3 regions of the Pristimantibacillus sp. Z349TD_6 genome follow, and region 3 is predicted to be linked to each of the others. Evidence: predicted binding sites of a transcription regulator. Region 3 holds the regulator's gene; each other region holds the start of a gene.

Evidence for each region. Region 3 encodes LexA, which represses DNA repair genes until DNA is damaged. Its sites were predicted from a motif close to CGAACATATGTTCG; they were not measured.
Region 1: AC0VYE_RS00610 (YhjD family protein) is a predicted target of LexA. The motif match lies at 1,454-1,467, and genes of this name have one in related genera.
Region 2: recA (recombinase RecA) is a predicted target of LexA. The motif match lies at 1,469-1,482, and genes of this name have one in related genera.

What each region holds. Positions count from the first base shown of each region.
Region 1 covers NZ_CM149662.1:120,238-123,521, reverse strand. The annotation lists gene AC0VYE_RS00620 (HD domain-containing phosphohydrolase) at 1-1,064, opposite strand, end outside; tRNA gene AC0VYE_RS00615 (tRNA-Arg) at 1,246-1,322, shown strand; gene AC0VYE_RS00610 (YhjD family protein) at 1,496-1,897, shown strand; gene AC0VYE_RS00605 (TerD family protein) at 2,302-2,865, shown strand; gene AC0VYE_RS00600 (AIM24 family protein) at 2,929-3,284, shown strand, end outside.
Region 2 covers NZ_CM149662.1:3,696,767-3,700,050, reverse strand. The annotation lists gene AC0VYE_RS15945 (regulatory protein RecX) at 1-270, opposite strand, end outside; gene recA (recombinase RecA) at 350-1,399, opposite strand; gene AC0VYE_RS15935 (competence/damage-inducible protein A) at 1,658-2,908, opposite strand; gene pgsA (CDP-diacylglycerol--glycerol-3-phosphate 3-phosphatidyltransferase) at 3,001-3,284, opposite strand, start outside.
Region 3 covers NZ_CM149662.1:4,202,260-4,205,543, reverse strand. The annotation lists gene AC0VYE_RS18320 (hypothetical protein) at 254-883, shown strand; gene AC0VYE_RS18315 (sporulation protein YjcZ) at 995-1,105, opposite strand; gene AC0VYE_RS18310 (hypothetical protein) at 1,341-1,487, shown strand; gene lexA (transcriptional repressor LexA) at 1,589-2,209, opposite strand; gene yneA (cell division suppressor protein YneA) at 2,368-2,742, shown strand; gene AC0VYE_RS18295 (ABC transporter ATP-binding protein) at 2,903-3,284, shown strand, end outside.

The DNA.
Region 1 (3,284 bases), 3.8 Mb from region 3:
TCAAAATGCCGCCCCCGTTCTTCTTTGATCAATCCCAAAATGCGATCCATCCCCCAAGCCTCTTTGTACATTCTTGCGCTGCTTAAAGCATCAAATACATCTGCCAGCGCAGTAATTCGCCCATATATATGAATAGCCTCACCCTTAAGGCCTTGCGGATATCCGGTACCGTCCCACTTTTCATGATGCTGCCAAGCCACGATCGCCGCAGCTTGCAGAAGCGGTCTCTTGGAATTGTGCAATAATCGGTAACCGATAATGGCGTGCTCTTTAATCTGCTCATACTCTTCTGCCGTTAGCTTCCCTGGTTTTTTCAACACCGCATCCGGTATGGCTACTTTGCCGATATCATGCATTGGTGACGCGCTGCGCAGCATGTCTGCTTCAGAATCATTCATGCCTAGTCCTTTTGCCAAAACATACGAATATTGAGCAACCCGTTTTACATGATTGCCCGTTTCTTGCGAGCGACCTTCACCGATTTTTCCCATCGCCAAAATAATCTCTTTTTGCGTCTCTATTATTTCCTCATACAGCATGATGGACTCAAGCGACTTGCCTGAGTAAGAGGCAGCAAGCGATAAGTATTCCATATCTTTCACCGAGAATTTCTGCTTCTCTGTTAATTTGTTAATGGCTTGATAGGCACCGATTACTTCTCCTTGATTATTGTGAAAAGGGATCGTCATAATCGATTTCGTCCGATAACCGGTCTTTAAGTCGTTATCCGGATTGTGCCTTGGATCCTCATAGGCGTCATCTATAAAAATAGATTGTCCCGTGCTTATAGCACTTCCTACCAGCCCGCTGCCGTAAGGAATCCGTATCTCGCAAGCTCCGTGAGCTACCGCTGTAAAAAGCTCATTGCGAGCAGCATCAATTAACCAGACGGTGCACCGATCTGCAACGACCATCTCTCTGCCCATATTGGCCATTAAGATCAGGACAGCATCCAGCTTCTTTTCATTCGCTATTTTAGCTGTATATTCAAAAATCACCTTAAGCATTTGTTCAGGCGATAAATCCAATCGAAACGATTGCGGTTCATTTTGGAATTCAAGCATTCGAACAATCCTCCAGCCGAGCAAACTCGTTATCCTTACCTCTATTCGCCTTTACAAGCTTTTTATCCTCTTGTTTCCACAATAAAAGCGCAGTTATTCGACAAAAAAATACAATAGTCTTACACTGAAATGGTTAATCTTGCTTCACCTAAAGCACCCATGCTATAATCAATGTTGCTGCGCGTCCGTAGCTCATCCGGATAGAGCAAACGTTTCCTAAACGTTAGGTGGGAGGTTCGAGCCCTCTCGGGCGCGCCATTTCTTTTACGAATATATAAAGCTTATTGCTAATGCCAGCAATAAGCTTTTTTTGTTTTCATCTACACCGCACCAATTAGACTAGTGTCGAATAATTTTTATAAGACAACTGGCCAGGATACATTGACTATAGAACGTTTGTTCGCATATAATGTGCATGAGGTGATTTACAAATGGCCATGCCGTTGTCCAAAGTAAACAATTCATACCTGTACCATCCACCTGCTCACGATGAGATACAGCTTCTTCACAAAGCGATTATCCTTCCACTAGCTCTCGTTATTGTTGAACGAAATAGACGCGAGCTTGAGAGAAAAGCGCGAACTTTACGATCTCTTTTTACTAGGGCAGCAGACATTATGATTGCAAAAATGAAAACAGATTTAACAACAAATACACAGCAGCTCCTTCAGAAAAGCATTACTCTGTGCATGTATAAAGACACGGCTGAACAGATCAGCTATTGCTATAATTGCCGCGGTTTTGAAGACCAGATTGCCTATTCGCATGCATACATACGTAATGAGATAAATAAGTGTATTTCTATCTATAGTGCTGAGATTTTCACTAAGTAAGCATCCCTCAATGATCAAAAAAACAGACGATCCTCTTAAAGCTTCTTAAAAAGTCTCACTATTGAAGTGAGGCTCTTTTCTCTACTCAATTTCGTCATACTACGCTATAATCTTCCATTCCAATCTGCTATACTACAAATAGTTTCATATCGTTCTACAAAACATACAGTTTTAACCAAAATCATTGTCGAAAAAACAGCTTTTTATTATGCATTGAGGAGGCAGTTCATATGGGAATTAATTTAAATCCGCCAGGAAGACCATCCAACATTCTTGGAGGCCAAGGCGGCATTCAACAGGGCGGTATTCAGCAAGGCGGTATCCAACAAGGGGGTATTCAGGGCGGAATAAATAACGCTTTTGGCGCAGCTCCCGCTCCTCAGGCCAGTCCTAATGGTGGGCTTATCCTTACCAAAGGACAGAAGCTGGATTTGACCAAAAATAATGCAGGGCTTGATTTACTGAAAATCGGACTTGGATGGGATACAAATAACCTGCAAGGCCAGAGCTATGACCTAGATGCAGAGGTGTTTATGCTGAATCAGACAAACACGGTTTCTTCCACTAGTCATATCGTTTTCTACAACAATCTCGTAAGTCCCGATGGATCAACACGCTATAAGGGTGATAACCGTGACGGGCAAGGCAGCGGTGACGATGAGACGGTTGAAATTCAATTATCCAGAGTAGCTTTGGATATCCAAAAAATCGTATTTACCGTTACAATTGATGAAGCTATTCGTAAAAACCAAAACTTTGGACAGGTTTCCAATGCATATATCCGTGTCGTGAACCAAGCAAACGGAGCCGAGATCTGCCGATTTGATCTATCCGAGGACTACTCCACCTCAATCTCCATCCTAGCTGGCGAAGTATATCGCCACGGCAATGAATGGAAATTCAATGCTGTTGGAACAGGCTTGTCGCTTGATCTAGCAGGCATATGTGCGCATTACGGGGCAATGTAACAGCTTACTTGTTAATGAAGCAGCTATAATTTCATTTTATATATTATATGGAGGTTACCCCGCATGCCGTTTCAATTCCAGGTCGAACGGGAATTATTTTTAAAAGCAGAAGGACAAGGCCAGTTTTTTGCCAAAAAAGGATCGATGGTTGCTGATCAAGCCTATAACAAGAAATTCAAATATTCTAAACGGTTGTTAGGAACGAATTCCGGAAATGTTATCGGACAAGTGATCAACCATGGTATGCGTAAAGTAACGGGAGAAAACTTAGAGATTATGGAAGTCGAAGGACAAGGCATCGTATATCTCGCGGATGAGAACTCTCATGTTACAATCATTAATTTAGAACAGGGTGGACCATGGCAAAGCGTAAGTGTTGAGAGTGAGGATCTGCTCGCATTTACAGATACTTGTCATTA
Region 2 (3,284 bases), 510 kb from region 3:
CTGCTTTCTCGTTCGCGGTCTAGCTCCCAAATATGCGATAGCCATTATATATCCCCGATAACGCTCATCTTCCATTCGTATTTCATCGGCCTGAGCTTCGGTTACAACTTGTCCCTTGGTCAATCGATAACGAATCAATATATCTTCATGCACAGACAGAATAGCTTTCTCTGACTCGGCAAAGAGATGGTATAACTTCCGTTCTTTTTTGTCTTGCTTAACGGATAATATCATCCATTCTTCTTCGGTTCTTGAATGGCTTTGGGTCATACGGTACATCCTCTCTAAACACAGCTTCGCCGTCCCTAACAGGACGGCGAAGCATCAACACGTATAATTGCCGGACAATTTATTCTAGATCTTCGAACTCTTCATCGTCTTCATCAGGTTTGAAATTAGCCTGAGTTGCTGCTGCAGACAAGTTGCTCGCATCGCGAATTTGCTTTTCAATAACTTCGGCAACATCCTTGTGATCTTTCAAATATTGCTTCGCATTCTCACGACCTTGGCCCAGACGCTCGCCATTGTAAGAGAACCATGCTCCGCTCTTCTGAACGATATCCATCTCAACACCGATATCAACAAGCGTACCTTCTCTGGAAATACCTTCGCCGTACATGATGTCCACCTCAGCTTGCTTAAACGGTGGAGCAACCTTGTTCTTAACAACCTTAATACGAGTACGGTTACCTATCATGTCATTGCCTTGCTTCAGCGTCTCAATACGACGAACGTCAAGACGTACGCTCGAGTAGAATTTCAATGCGCGTCCGCCTGGTGTTGTCTCGGGGTTACCGAACATAACGCCGACTTTCTCACGCAATTGGTTAATAAAGATCGCAATTGTTTTCGATTTGCTAATTGCTCCCGATAGTTTTCTCAAAGCCTGAGACATCAGACGAGCTTGAAGACCTACGTGAGAATCACCCATGTCGCCTTCGATTTCAGCTTTCGGTACGAGTGCCGCAACGGAGTCAATAACGATAATATCTACCGCGCCGCTTCTTACAAGAGCTTCGGCAATTTCCAAAGCTTGTTCGCCTGTATCAGGCTGCGAAAGCAATAGTTCATCAATATTTACACCAAGCTTACTTGCATAAAGCGGGTCAAGCGCGTGCTCGGCATCGATAAAGGCAGCTTGTCCGCCAATTTTTTGAACCTCAGCAATCGCGTGAAGCGCTACTGTCGTTTTACCAGAAGATTCTGGTCCATATATTTCGATAACCCGTCCACGCGGTAATCCGCCTATTCCCAAAGCAATATCTAGAGCAAGCGAACCGCTAGGCACGGTCTCAACTTGCATGTGTGTGGATTCTCCCAATTTCATGATGGAGCCTTTACCAAATTGTTTCTCAATTTGACGCAAAGCCATTTCTAGTGCAGCGCGACGATCCGACAAGAAACTCACATCCTTCTTTATTTATAATTTTATGATACCTTTTTTCCGGCAGGTTGACAAGCATTTTTTCGAACATACATTCGCCTTTTCGCTTCGCCCCCTTAAATGGACATAAAAAAACCGCAGCAAAGGTAATCTTCGCTACGGTTCTTCCGATAACTAAGCTTTATTATAACGGTCAAACCGTCAATTGACAAACATTATTTATGGCAATCATCCATTTGCCAAACATGCCTCTGCCATTCCTAATCAGCAAAATTACCGTGCTTGCAGCGCAAGCCACAAACGATACAAAGCAGACTTTACTGCTCGCATTCTGATCATGCCTCTGCCGCCGCTCAAATTCAGCGTATGAACAGCGGTCGGTTTGCCGCGTTCGGCAATTCCTACATAGACAAGCCCCACTGGCTTGCCTTCTGATTGCGCTGGTCCAGCAACCCCTGTCAAAGAAACGCCAAAATCAGCATCGGAGAGTTCTCGAACCCGCTCTGCCATTAAAGCGGCAGTCGAATCGCTAATCGCTCCAGGAGCCCCTTCGCCTTCAAGTTGAGTCATCGGAATGCTGAGCAAATGATGCTTCATTATATTGGTGTAGGTGACAACCCCTCCTACGTACTCTCCACTGCTTCCAGGAACGTTTGTAATTAGCTCGGCAAGCAAACCCCCACTAATGCTTTCCGCGCTCGCCAGCTTGCGTCTTGAGGCTCTCAGCAGGTGTATAACCTCCTCCTCCAGAGGGATATCCTGCTCTGCATACAAATATTCGCCTACCCGATCCTTAATCTGCTGCACACTTTTATCGATTTTCAGATCAGCCTCAATGGAAGAGCTCGCTTTGGTCGATACGCGTATCGAAACCTCGCCTTCCTTTGCATATGGTGCGATCGTAGGGTCAAGCTGCCCATCAATCAGATCCAGAAGCTTAGCTTCGAGATTGGATTCACCTATCCCCGCAAACTTTAAAATGCGAGAATAAAGCGGATTGGCCTCTCCCAACATCGAACGCAGCCACCGTTCACCGGCATCTTCCATCATCGGCTTCATTTCACGCGGCGGTCCCGGCAGCAGCAAATAAAGTGTTCCATCAACAGACAAACCGTTGCCAACAGCTAAGCCCGTAGTATTTTCCAACGGAACCCCGCCATCGATCATCAAAGCCTGACGACGATTGCTCTCCACCATATGAATACCGCGGGAGCTGAACATCTGTTCAATTGCGGACATAGACGGCTCATGAATACTCAGCTCACGGTTCAAATAATCAGCTAATACATCTTTTGTAAGATCATCTTGTGTTGGTCCGAGTCCGCCAGTAAAAACAAGCAAATCCGCACGGCTTCTGCCGATCTCAATGGCTTGCCTCAGGCGAGCAGAATTATCCCCAACTACAGTCTGAAAATAGACGTCTACACCTAACTCTGCAAGCTTCTGCGATAAGTATTGAGCATTCGTATTAACAATTTGCCCGAGCAGCAGCTCTGTCCCGACTGCAATAATTTCTGCTTTCATGATTCAAGTTCTCCTTCATATTCAAATGTATGAGTAATTAAAGACATATAAGCAAAAGCATCTCCCCTTTTTGACGGAAAGATGCTTTACCATTATTCTACCGGAATCAGATGTTTGTTTTTCAAGAAATAATCAATGCCTGAGTAAACTGTAATAGCAGCTGCTACCCAGCTTGCAACAACATCGAATGGAAAATCAATAAAATTGAATGGGAAATTATTAATAAGAAGAGCGATAATCATCGTAATTTGAATCGCCGTCTTCCATTTCCCCCAAGTGCTGGCAGCCATAACAGAACCCTCTAAAAGTGCGATTTGACGAAGGCCTGTAACAGCAAACTCTCTACTGATAATAACAATGGCAATCAGCGCATTAA
Region 3 (3,284 bases):
TATATATGCGTCATTTATAAAATAAACTTTTATAGGATCAGCCCAACACATGGTTAATGTGTTCGTGGCTGGTCATTTTAGGTTGACTAGAGCCAGTACCACATAGAGTTAGTACTATTCGAGTGGTAATATTGTTGTTATATTCATAACAGCTAATCGACCCAAACTAATAAACGAAATCGTTATATTTATTATAGACTCAAAAACGACCCTACTTTAACCTGGATAATCAACGATAAATGAGGTGAGCAGCATGACAGAAACTAGAATAGATGAAGAAACCAATAGCAGTATTTATGTGTTGCTTACGGACACAGGAACATGGTTTACTCGGATGATCAAATTATTTACTGGTGCACCCTATAATCACGCTTCGCTTGCACTGGATGTTAATCTGAAGAATATATACAGCTTTGGGCGTAAACGTGCAAACAACCCGTTAATCGCTGGATTTGTCAAAGAAAATGTCTATACTGGAACGTTTCGATATTTCCCTAATACGCGCTGTGTTCTTCTAAAGATTACTTTATCAGAAAAACAACATGCCGCATTGCTTCAATACATTCGTGAGTTTGAAAAAAATAAAGAAAATTACCGATACAATTTAATCGGATTGTTAGGTGTACTGCTTGAGCTTAATATTGAGCCAACAGATTCGTATTTCTGCTCCCAGTTTGTTGCTGAAGCCATGCGGAGCAGCGGTATAAACTTGTGGGAACGACCATCCGCGCAAGTGACACCTCATGATTTTCTTAAACATGAGCAAATGCAAATCGTGTATGAAGGTTTACTTTATGATTATCCGAAACTTGACCGCAAGAAGCTAATACGAATTTCTAATTTAAGAACATCAGCCATACTGTTAAGAAAACGTGTAATTTAACATCTCTCCATTTAAATAAAAAACTAATGGTTGGAAGGAGTCTGAAAAGCAAAAAGAAGATCCATCAAATGGATCTTCTTTTGCTAATATTAAGAATGGCTCAAATATGAATTAATATCCGAAGCCAAAGCCGCCGCAACTGCAAGCAATGATCACCAGTAGAATGAATAATACTAAGATGATTCCTAAGCTTGAGAAAGCTCCACCCACGTAACCGGACATTTTTCAATGCACCTCCTTACGAGTTGAATACACAGTATGTTATGCTTGTTAAATTCATAGTGATTGGGTGTTTGTCATTAGCTGATGAATTCATGATTTCGTAACTGTGAACGATGAGATCGCCGGCATTGCAATAACCAAAAAAGTAAATGAAAATGACAGACACTATAATTGACTTGCACATTTTTTTATTATGCGAAAATATAGAAGATCTGGTGTTGGTGAACAAGCAGCAATGGTAGTTATACAAAAGCATAGCGGAGAGTGGGAGCTGTATCAGCTTGAACGAAATGTTCCCGCACAACAATTTTGGACCCATGCCATTGGAGAACTCACTAATCAGAATTTTGTTGAAAGGTTTGAGAATGGCAGACGTTACTAAATCTTTAATCAAAAAAGTTAATGTAATAGTCAAAGAAAAGGCTGAATCAACGATGCAAATACGTTGATTCAGCCTTTTCTTTATGTACATATAAGTTGGTATTAATGAATATCACGGAAAAGTCCAATGACTTTACCTAGAATCGTTACATTTTGAAGTAATATAGGCTGCATTGTGGAATTTTCCGGCTGCAAACGAATATGATTTTTCTCTTTGTAAAATGTTTTGACTGTTGCTTCATCGTCCTCAGTCATTGCAACTACGATCTCACCATTGTTTGCTGTTTGCTGTTGACGAACGATAACATAATCCCCGTCATGAATACCTGCTTCAATCATACTCTCGCCCATGACATTCAATATAAAAACACTGCTGTCACCAACAAAATGGGAAGGAAGCGGGAAATATTCTTCAATATTTTCTGTAGCAGTAATCGGCACACCAGCGGTTACTTTACCAACAATAGGTACTCTAGCTACGGAAAGCGGGATAATGCCATCAGAGCCTTCTTGATCCAAAATTTCAATAGCACGCGGTTTAGTAGGATCTCGGCGTATTAAACCTTTTTTCTCTAGACGGTCCAAATGACCGTGAACGGTTGAACTGGACAACAATCCAACAGCTTCGCCGATTTCTCGAACGGAGGGTGGATAGCCTTTCTCCCGAACTTCATTCTTAATAAATTCAAGAATTGAATGTTGTCGGTTAGAAATCTTCGACACTGCAATCACTCCATTAGTAGGTTTGCAAAAAATTATAACATAGAACTCGAGTTCGTACAAACATAAGTTCTTAAGTACAAAGGTTCGTATTTTTTCGTTGACACCAAACGTTTGTTCGTGTAATCTAAAAACAGAACAAACGTTTGGGGTGTTGATAAATGATAACCAGTCCAAGTTTTTATAGAACCATTCATAAACAAGATACGAACAAAGCAAAAAAGGTCAACCGCTTGATAAGGCATTTCATAAAGCGTCATACTGTTAAGCTCGTCGTTTGCACTGCTGTGTTTTTCTTATTGTTCACAAGCTTCCTACTTATGGGGACATACGCTTCGAGTAATACTCCCGAAGCCGCTTCCGCGGAAGAACAAATTATTAGGGTGCAATCAGGCGATACACTCTGGAATATTGCAAAACAAGTTTCAGATGGCAGCCATGATATCAGATATATCGTATATTTAATTAAAGATCGGAATGATCTGCAATCAACAGTTATAAAGCCAGGACAGAAGTTAATTATTCCTAGCATTTAGCTTGATTTTCCATTACAATTCAATAGTTCATACAAAAAATTACTTTCTATTTAAAGTAGATGCAGGCCAATCTACTTCTTTAGAAAGTTTTTTTATGTTTACTGCAGGGTTAACCCTTGGTTTAGCCGTCTATTAAAGGGGACTGAAAGGAGATGCTATTTTGTTACGAGTTGAAGAGTTATCCCACTCATTTATGAATGGGCATGAAACAACCGCTGTACTGCAGAAAATAAGCTTTCACGTACATAAGGGAGAAATGATTGCGTTGTTAGGGAGCTCCGGTTCCGGTAAATCTACTTTACTGAACTTAATGGCTGGCTTAATGAAGCCTACAGAAGGCCAAATCTTTATCGCGGACCATAATATTGTAACGATGAATGAAAACCGCTTGGCAGAGTTTAGACGGAAACATATTGGATTTATTTTTCAAGCGTATGAGTTGATAGCCAACTTGACGGTTAGGGAAAATGTGGAGCTTCCGCTTGTATTTCAATCAATGCATCCTTCAATACGGAAGAAAAAAGCACTTTCGTTATTAGAGC